One region of the Cupriavidus mimosae genome, then DNA from elsewhere that is predicted to be linked to it. Evidence: predicted binding sites of a transcription regulator. Region 1 holds the regulator's gene; each other region holds the start of a gene.
The links. Region 1 encodes sigma-54, which starts transcription at its own class of promoters, with help from an activator protein. Its sites were predicted from a motif close to TGGCANGNAANCTGCTTT; they were not measured.
Positions count from the first base shown of each region.

Region 1 (3,237 bases):
CCAACCCGTCCGGCCGCGTGCGCGCGGTACTGTCGCCGCGCCAGGACCAGAAGTCCGGCACCGCAGGCGGCTCGCCGCTGGACCTGAAGTCGGCGCCCGCGCCCGCCAACAAACCCTGACCGTACCCATGACCGATACCGCCACCATTGCCGACCAGCCTGTCGTCGAAGCCAACTCTGTACTGCCCGGCGGCAGCACGCTGGTCGTGCGCCACCTGAAGAAGCGCTATGGCTCCCGCACGGTGGTCAAGGACGTCTCGCTCGATGTGAAGAGCGGCGAGGTGGTCGGCCTGCTCGGCCCCAACGGCGCGGGCAAAACCACGTCTTTCTACATGATCGTCGGCCTGGTGGCGCTGGACGAAGGCGACATCGTGCTCGACGGCGACCACATCAGTGGCCTGCCGATCCACGAGCGCGCGCGCATGGGGCTGTCGTACCTGCCGCAGGAAGCCTCGGTGTTCCGCAAGCTCAACGTCGAGGAGAACATCCGCGCGGTGCTGGAGTTGCAGCAGGACAAGGGCAAGCCGCTGGCCAAGGCCGAGATCGAGCGCCGCCTCGATGCCCTGCTCGACGACCTGCAGATCGCGCACCTGCGCAACAACCCGGCGCTGTCGCTGTCCGGCGGCGAGCGCCGCCGCGTGGAAATCGCGCGCGCGCTGGCGTCGTCGCCGCGCTTCATTCTGCTCGACGAACCGTTCGCCGGCGTGGACCCGATCGCCGTGGGCGAAATCCAGCGCATCGTCAGCTTCCTGAAGGCGCGCAATATCGGCGTGCTGATCACCGACCACAACGTGCGCGAGACGCTCGGCATCTGCGACCACGCCTACATCATCAGCGAAGGCACGGTGCTGGCAGCTGGCCAGCCCGAAGACATCATCGCCAATGACGCCGTGCGGCGCGTCTATCTGGGCGAGAACTTCCGCATGTGACAAGACGGCTGCCCGGCGCGGGCTGCCATGGCCGCGCGATGCGGAGAGCCAGCGGCGATCACGGCGCATTAGCGATAGCAATTTCCGTTCCAACATCGGAAAGATGCGCATAAAATAGGTCGCATGAAACCGTCGCTACAGCTCCGCCTCTCCCAGCACCTGGCCCTGACCCCGCAGCTGCAACAGTCGATCCGGCTGCTGCAGCTCTCCACGCTGGAATTGCAGCAGGAAGTCGAACAGGCGCTGACGGAAAACCCGCTGCTCGAGCGGGAGAACGACTGGATCGAAAGCCCGCTGCGCGTGGCCGCCGATGGCTCGGTCAACGTACAGAGCGCGCCCGCGCCCGCCCCCGCCGAGCCCCAGGGCAATGGCGATGCGCGCGCCGAGGGCGCTGCCGATGACAACTACAGCGACAACAGCAGCGGCGACGACTACGGCAACAGCGACTGGAGCCTGGATGACTTCGCCCGCCGCCCGCAAGGCGACGAGGACGAAAAGACGCCGATGCAGCTGCGCGATGCCGAGCCCACGCTGCGCGAATACCTGATGGAGCAGCTGACGCCGCTGAAGATCTCGGCGCGCGACAAGGGTCTCGCCATCTTCCTGATCGAATCGCTCGATGACGACGGCTACCTGAGCGCCTCGCTCGAAGAGATCTGCGCGGAGCTGCCCGAAGAGCTGGAGTTCGACCCCGACGAAGTCCACGCCATCCTGACGCTGCTGCAGAGCTTCGATCCGGCCGGCGTGGGCGCGCGCAATGCCGCCGAATGCCTGGCGCTGCAATTGCGCCGCCTGACCCACCCGCAGCGCGAACTGGCGCTGACCATCGTCACCCATCACCTGGAACTGCTGGCGGTACGTGACTACACGCGACTGAAGAAGGCCCTGCAGGTCGATGAAGTCGCGCTCAAGGCCGCGCATGACCTGATCCGCTCGCTCGCACCCTACCCGGGCCACGCGTACAGCCGTCCCGAGGCCGATTTCGTCGTGCCCGACGTGTTCGTGCGCAAGAGCGGCGGCGGCTGGACCGCGCAGCTCAATCCGGATGTGATGCCGAGGCTGCGCATCAACGATATGTATGCCCAGATCCTGCGCGGCGCCAAGGGCGAAACCGGCACGGCGGGACTGCAGCAGAAGCTGCAGGAGGCACGCTGGCTGATCAAGAATATCCAGCAAAGGTTCGACACGATCCTGCGTGTCTCGCAGGCCATTGTCGAGCGTCAAAAGAACTTTTTCACCCACGGTGAAATCGCCATGCGCCCCTTGGTTTTGCGGGAGATTGCCGATACACTGGGTTTACACGAGTCAACCATCTCCCGGGTGACGACCAATAAATATATGGCTACGCCGATGGGTACTTTCGAACTGAAGTACTTCTTCGGTAGCCACGTGTCCACCGAAACCGGTGGCGCGGCTTCATCAACGGCCATCCGCGCCTTGATCAAGCAACTGATAGGAGCCGAAGACCCGAGGAATCCCCTTTCCGACAGTCGCATCGCCGAACTGCTGGGCGAACAGGGCTTCGTTGTCGCACGCCGCACCGTCGCCAAGTATCGTGAAGCCTTGAAAATCCCCGCAGTCAATCTCCGCAAGTCTTTGTAGCCGAGCCCACCGCCTGCCTGGTGAGGCTCTTTCAGAAGGAGAAGCGCTATGAACTTCAAGATCAGTGGACACCACCTGGACATCACGCCCCCTCTGCGTGAGTACGTGGAAACGAAGCTGGAGCGAATCGTCAGGCATTTCGATCAAGTCATTGGCGTTAGCGTGCTGCTCTCTGTCGACAATCACAAGGAAAAGGACCGGCGTCAGTACGCGGAAATCAATCTGCATCTAAAGGGCAAGGACATCTTTGTCGAGGCGCATCACGAAGACCTGTATGCGGCGATCGACGCACTCGTCGACAAGCTGGACCGTCAGGTGATTCGCTACAAGGATCGCGTGCAAGGCCACGACCGCGAAGCGGTCAAGTACCAGATGGCCGCAGCGCAAATGCAGCAATAAACCCGTGCCCGGCAGCCCCGCAGAGGGCTGCTGAACCAGGATTCCACAGGCAAGCCGCGCCCCGAAGCGCGGCTTTTTTGCGCCCTTGCGCCGTGACGGGTGTGTGGCAGCGGAGCAAAGCCCTGCCACGCATGAAGGTCCGAAATGTTCGCAAGCGCAGCGCCAAGGTGTATGCTGCGCCATACAAAGAGAGAGAAATCGTGGCTGCGCCTGCTCGCGCTGCACCGCACAATGCAAGGGTAGCCGCTGCTCTATAATGGGCCGGACGTCTTCCCCGCGCCGGCAGCGGTCGGGGAGCCAGCCGCTGC
Region 1 covers NZ_JALHRY010000005.1:127,394-130,630, reverse strand. Annotated here, with positions in the region: gene lptA (lipopolysaccharide transport periplasmic protein LptA) at 1-119, shown strand, start outside; gene lptB (LPS export ABC transporter ATP-binding protein) at 128-928, shown strand; gene MKD50_RS11250 (RNA polymerase factor sigma-54) at 1,052-2,530, shown strand; gene hpf (ribosome hibernation-promoting factor, HPF/YfiA family) at 2,579-2,929, shown strand.

Region 2 (3,237 bases), on a different contig from region 1:
CGTGGGCCAGGCCGAACGCCAGCACGGCGTCGGTGGGCTGGCTGTGGCCGGTGCGGCCCAGCGCGATGCGCGCGCGCGTGAAGCGGCGCAGCCGTTGCCACGGGTCGGCTTCGGCCGCCACCGCGGGGTCGGGGTCCGGCATGGCGGGAGCCTGGTGTTCGGAGGTCATCGCGGCTCCTTACAAGCTGTGGGCCATCTGCAGCAGCGGCTGGCGCGCCGCGGGCTCCAGCAGCCGGCCGGCGCCGTCGGCAATGCCCATGCGCTGCAGCCAGGCCTCGAATTCCGGCGCCGGGCGCAGCCCCAGCACTTCGCGCAGGTACAGCGCGTCGTGGAACGAGGTGCTCTGGTAGTTGAGCATGATGTCGTCGGCACCAGGCACGCCCATGATGAAGTTGATGCCGGCCACGCCGAACAGCGTCAGCAGCGTATCCATGTCGTCCTGGTCGGCCTCGGCATGGTTGGTGTAGCAGACGTCGCAGCCCATCGGCACGCCCATCAGCTTGCCGCAGAAGTGGTCTTCCAGCCCGGCGCGGATGATCTGCTTGCCGTCGTACAGGTACTCCGGCCCGATAAAGCCGACCACGGTATTGACCAGCAGCGGCGAGAACGCGCGCGCCACCGCATAGGCGCGCGCCTCCATGGTCTGCTGGTCGACGCCATGGTGCGCGTCGGCCGACAGCGCGCTGCCCTGCCCGGTCTCGAAATACATCAGGTTGTCGCCCACGGTGCCGCGCGCCAGCGCCTGCGCGGCGTCGTGCGCCTCGGCCAGCAGCGACAGGCTGATGCCGAAGGCCGCATTGGCGCGCTCGCTGCCGGCCACGGACTGGAACACCAGGTCCACCGGCGCGCCCTGGCCGATCGCGCGCAGCGTGTTGGTGACATGGGTCAGCACGCAGGACTGCGTGGGGATGTCGAAGCGGCTGCGCAGCTCGTCGATCATGCGCAGCAGCGAGACGATCGCGCCGAGGTTGTCCGAGGCCGGATTGACGCCGATGGTGGCATCGCCGCAGCCATAGAGCAGCCCGTCGATGATCGAGGCGGCGATGCCCTTGGGATCGTCGGTCGGATGGTTGGGCTGCAGCCGCACCGCCAGCCGGCCCGGCAGGCCCACCGTGCTGCGAAAGCGCGTGACCACCTGGCACTTGCGCGCCACCGCGACCAGGTCCTGGTTGCGCATCAGCTTGCTGACCGCCGCCGCCATCTCCGGCGTGATGCCGGGCGCCACCCGCGCCAGCATGGCGCTGTCGGTCTCATGCCGCAGCAGCCAGTTGCGCAGATCGCCCACGGTGGTGGCATCGATCGCGGCAAAGGCAGCGGCGTCATGGCGGTCTTGGATCAGGCGCGTGACCTCGTCGTCTTCATAAGGCACCAGCGCCTCGCTCAGGAAGCGCGTCAGCGGCACCTCGGCCAGCGCCAGCCGTGCCGCCATCCGCTCCTGTTCGCTTTGCGCGGCGAGGCCCGCCAGCGCGTCGCCGGAGCGCGCCGGGCTGGCCCTGGCCAGCAGCGAGCGCAGGTCGGCAAAGACGTGGCGGTGGTTGCCGATGGTATGGGTGTAGGCCATGCGTTGCGTTCCTGTACCGGGCGACAATCGAAGACAGCGCGGCGAACGGCTGGCCGTGCACGATTCCCCCTAATATAGACACCCTTTGCGTGTGCCGATATGCCAACATCGGCGCCAGGTCGCGGCGGCCGGGCGACCGAAACCGCGACTGACGCAGCCGTTACATCTGGATCGGCGAGAATCCAGGAATAATTTTTCAGCAAATTGCATGCCGGAGACACCAATGAAAGAGCCCGAACCGACCGCCACCCCGCGCCTGCCGCCGGCCGCGTGGTACAGCGTCGGCACTGTCGCCTACCTGCTGACCGCGCTGGCGCTCTGGACCGTGCTGCACGCCAACCTGGTGGCGGCGCTGCTGTCCGGGCTGCTGCTGTATTCGCTGGTGGACGTGCTGGCGCCGCGCCTGAAGCGCCTGCACCAGCGCCACGACGCGCTCGCGGTGGCGATCCTGTCGGCGCTGATCCTGCTGGGGCTGACGCTGGCGGGCTGGCTGCTGGTGCGCTTCGTCAGCGGCGAGGGCAATACCCTGGACGGCCTGCTCAACCACGTCGCCGACATCATCGACCGCTCGCGCGGGCAGCTGCCGCCGTGGGTCAGCGACGCGCTGCCCAACGGCGTCGACGAACTGGCCAACACGCTGATCGAGACGCTGCGCGAACACGCCGCGATGGCGCAGAAGCTGGGCGCCGAGGTACTGCGCACGCTGGTGCATATCCTGATCGGCCTGGTGATCGGCGCGATGGTGGCGCTGTACCGCGCGGTGGCGCGCCCCAACCGGCGCCCGCTGGCGGCCGCGCTGGTGGCGCGCGCGCGTACGCTGCAGCTGGCGTTCTCGCAGTTTATCTTCGCGCAGATCCAGATCTCGGCGATCAACACCGTGCTGACCGCGGTCTACCTGCTGCTGGTGCTGCCGCTGTTCGGTGTGCACCTGCCGCTGAGCAAGACCCTGGTGGTCATCACCTTCGTGGCGGGGCTGCTGCCGGTGCTCGGCAACCTGATCTCGAACACGGCGATCGTGGTGGCCTCGCTGTCGGTGTCGCTGCCGATCGCGGTGGCATCGATGGTGTTCCTGGTGGTGATCCACAAGCTCGAGTATTTCCTGAACGCGCGCATCATCGGCGCGCGCATCCAGGCCGCGGCGTGGGAACTGCTGATGGTGATGTTGCTGATGGAGACGCTGTACGGCATCCCGGGCGTGATCGCCGGGCCGATTTTCTACGCGTACCTGAAGCGCGAGCTCGCCGGCGCCGGTCTGATCTGAATGCCGCAGCCGGCACGCCGGGCCGGTGGTAGGACCAATAAGCGGGCCTCTACCCAAATGCCGTTAAGTTAACGACCGTCGTTCCCGCGCAGGCGGGAACCCAGTGACTTTCAAAGACGCTGGATTCCCGCCTGCGAAGGAATGACGGTATTCCTCTACCCTGTATTCAGGCCCCGTCCTGCTCCACGCGGCTGCGCACGAAGTCGATGTGAGTCTGCATCGCCGTGCGCGCTTCTTCGGGCCGGCGCGCGCAGATGGCATCGCACAGCGTGCGGTGCTGCAGCAACAGCAGGTCCGAGGCGCCATCGTCCTGTTCGCGCAGGCCGGTGCCGTTGATGGTGATGTGCTCGCGCAGCATGCCGATCACGCTGGTATGCAGGTGCAGGAACATGGTGTTGTGCGAGGCCTGGGCGAT
Region 2 covers NZ_JALHRY010000015.1:65,506-68,742, reverse strand. Annotated here, with positions in the region: gene eutC (ethanolamine ammonia-lyase subunit EutC) at 1-142, opposite strand, end outside; gene MKD50_RS24210 (ethanolamine ammonia-lyase subunit EutB) at 179-1,561, opposite strand; gene MKD50_RS24205 (AI-2E family transporter) at 1,785-2,822, shown strand; gene MKD50_RS24200 (FadR/GntR family transcriptional regulator) at 2,989-3,237, opposite strand, start outside.
Region 2: MKD50_RS24210 (ethanolamine ammonia-lyase subunit EutB) is a predicted target of sigma-54. The motif match lies at 1,758-1,775, and genes of this name have one in related genera.

Region 3 (3,237 bases), on a different contig from region 1:
GTCTGTTGCGACGGTGTCAGCTGCACCGGGCGCCGGTGCCGGCATCGTGCACAGCGATCCGATGCAGTCGCCGCAATGGGCCTGGATCCACAAGGAGCTGCTGCAGCAGGGCCCGGTGGTGTTCGACAGCCGCGTGCGCGTGACCGGGCCGGCCTTTGCCGAAGACCCGATGCGCGTGCCGATTGCCTTCGACGCGTCGGCGCTGGGCGAGGTCGAGCGCATCGTGGTGGCGGTGGACCGCAACCCGATCCGCCCGGTGCTGGCGTTCGAGCCGCTGCGGGTGCGGCCGTCGCTGTCGTTCCGCTTCAAGCTGGAGCAGGCCTCGCCGGTGCGGGTGGCGGCGCGCACGCGCGACGGCACCTGGCATGTCGGCAGCGCGTGGGTCGACGCCGGCGGCGGTGGCTGCACCGTGCCGGGCGCGACCCGCCGCGATGGCAGCTGGAGCCGCACCCTCAACCGGGTCGAGGCGCGCGTGTTCCCTGGCCTGGGTCACGGCCAGGACCAGGCCGGCGCGCGCGTGCGCCTGCGCGTGATGCACCCGATGGACACCGGCCTGGTCGCCGGCATCCCGGCGTTCCATCTCGAGACCCTGGTGCTGGCCGACGCGGCGCGGCAGCCGCTGTTGCGGCTGACCCTGCACGAGCCCGTGGCGGAGAACCCGATCTTCTCGTTCGACCTGCGCGAGGCGGTGGTGCCCGGCATGACCGTGGCCGGCCACGACAACAACGGCAACCGCATCGCGGCGCGGGTGTCGCCATGAAGCGCGTATTGCCGTCGCTGCTGCTGTGGCTGGCCACTGCTGCGGTCTCCGCGGCGCCGGCGCAGCCGCCCGACTACCGCCTGGCCCCGCGCGAGATCGCCGCCGGCGTGTGGCTGCTGGAAGGCGCCAATGCCGACTTCGCGCCGGCCAATGGCTGCAACATCATCAATACCGCCTTCATCGACACCGGCGACGGCGTGGTGGTGATCAACACCGGCCCCTCGCGCGAGTACGGCGAGCAGCAGCGCCGCGCCATCGCCGCGCTGACCGGCGCGCCGGTACGGCTGGTGCTGAACCTGAACCTGCATCCCGACTACTTCTTCGGCAACCAGGCCTATGCCGACGTGGGTGCCAGCGCGCTGCCCGCCACCATCGACGGCGCGCGCCGCGAGGGGGCGGCCTATGCCGACAACCTCTACCGCCTGTGCGGCGACTGGATGCGCGGCACCGAGCCCGCGCCGCCGCTGCACGCGCTGGAGGCCGGCACACGGACGATCGGGCGCCGCACGCTGGAACTGATCCGCCTGGAAGGCCATACCGACGCGGACCTGGTGCTGCTGGACCGCGCCGCCGGCATCGTCTTTGCCGGCGGGCTGGTGTTCCGCGAGCGCATTCCGACCACGCCGCACGCGCATATCGGGCGCTGGCTCGACAGCCTGGCGCGGCTGCAGGCGCTGATGGCGCACAGCGGGGCGCGCCTGCTGGTTCCGAGCCACGGCCCCGCGCTGGGCGGCACGGAAGCCATCGCGCAGACGCGCGCCTACCTGCAATGGCTCGACGCGCGCCTGCGCGAGGCCGCGGCGCAGGGACGCGACCTGGCCGAGGTCATGGCCATGCCGGTGCCCGAGCCCTATGCGCGCTGGGGCGCGCTGCCGGCCGAGTACCTGCGCAACGTGATCCATCTCTACCCGGCGCACGAAGAAGCCGCGCTGGGCCAGTGACGGGACCAACGGTGTCTGTTCAATTCTGGCGCAGCTGCAACGCAGTGTTGCACGCTGGCGCGGGCCGCAGCCGTGCGGCGGGCTTGCAGGGCGCGTGATCGGGCCCCGCGCCACTGGCATGGGATTTGCCATTTGCGTGCTGGTGTGTGGCGCAGTGGCGCACCAGCGAAATCGAAAACAAGAGAGGAGATGGCAATGAGGACCTTACGAGTAGGGCTGGCAATTGCGACAACCGCGGCGGCAATCGCGGCCGCCGCGGCGAGCGTTGCCGCGCAGGCGGCGGTAAGCGACGCCATGATCGAGAACGATGCGAAGTCCCCCGGCGACGTGCTGTCGTGGGGCATGGGCCCGCAGGGGCAGCGCTATTCCACGCTGGCGCGCATCAATACCAAGAACGTGGGCCGGCTGGTGCCGGCGTGGTCGTTCTCGTTCGGCGGCGAAAAGCAGCGCGGGCAGGAATCGCAGCCGCTGATTCACGACGGCAAGATGTTCGTCACCGCGTCGTATTCGCGCATCTATGCGCTCGACGTGAAGACCGGGCGCAAGCTGTGGAAGTACGAGCACCGCCTGCCCGAAGGCATCATGCCGTGCTGCGACGTGGTTAACCGCGGTGCGGCGCTGTACGACAACCTGGTGATCTTCGGCACGCTCGACGCGCAGCTGGTGGCGCTGGACCAGAACAGCGGCAAGGTGGTGTGGAAGGAAAAGCTGGAAGACTACGCGGCCGGCTACTCGTATACGGCCGCGCCGCTGGTGGCCAAGGGCCTGGTGCTGACCGGCATCTCGGGCGGCGAATTCGGCGTGGTCGGCCGCGTCGAGGCGCGCGATGCCAAGACCGGGCAGCTGGTGTGGTCGCGGCCGGTGGTCGAAGGCCACATGGGCTACAAGTACGACAAGGACGGCAACAAGACCGAGATCGGCATGACCGGCACCCAGAACGCCAGCTGGCCCGGCGAGACCTGGAAGACCGGCGGCGCGGCCACCTGGCTGGGCGGCACCTATGACCCGGCCACCGGCCTGGCCTACTTTGGCACCGGCAACCCGGGCCCGTGGAACAGCCATATCCGCAAGGGCGACAACCTCTACTCTGCCTCGACCGTGGCGCTCGATCCCGCCACCGGCAAGATCGTCTGGCACTACCAGAACACGCCCAACGACGGCTGGGATTTCGACGGCGTGAACGAGTTCGTCACCTTCGACCTGGACGGCAAGCGCATGGGCGGCAAGGCCGACCGCAACGGCTTCTTCTACGTCAACGATGCCACCAGCGGCAAGCTGGTCAATGCCTTCCCGTTCGTGAACAAGATCACCTGGGCCAGCGGCATCGACCTGAAGAGCGGCCGCCCCAACTACGTCGCCGAGGGCCGTCCCGGCGACCCGGCCGCCGCCAACGGCGAGAAGAAGGGCAAGTCGGTGTTCGCGGCACCGGGCTTCCTGGGCGGCAAGAACCAGCAGCCGATGGCCTACAGCCCGCAGACCGGCCTGTTCTACGTGCCCGCCAACGAGTGGGGCATGGACATCTGGAACGAGCCCATC
Region 3 covers NZ_JALHRY010000020.1:77,521-80,757, forward strand. Annotated here, with positions in the region: gene MKD50_RS27095 (quinoprotein dehydrogenase-associated SoxYZ-like carrier) at 1-760, shown strand, start outside; gene MKD50_RS27100 (quinoprotein relay system zinc metallohydrolase 1) at 757-1,701, shown strand; gene MKD50_RS27105 (PQQ-dependent methanol/ethanol family dehydrogenase) at 1,897-3,237, shown strand, end outside.
Region 3: MKD50_RS27105 (PQQ-dependent methanol/ethanol family dehydrogenase) is a predicted target of sigma-54. The motif match lies at 1,816-1,833, and genes of this name have one in related genera.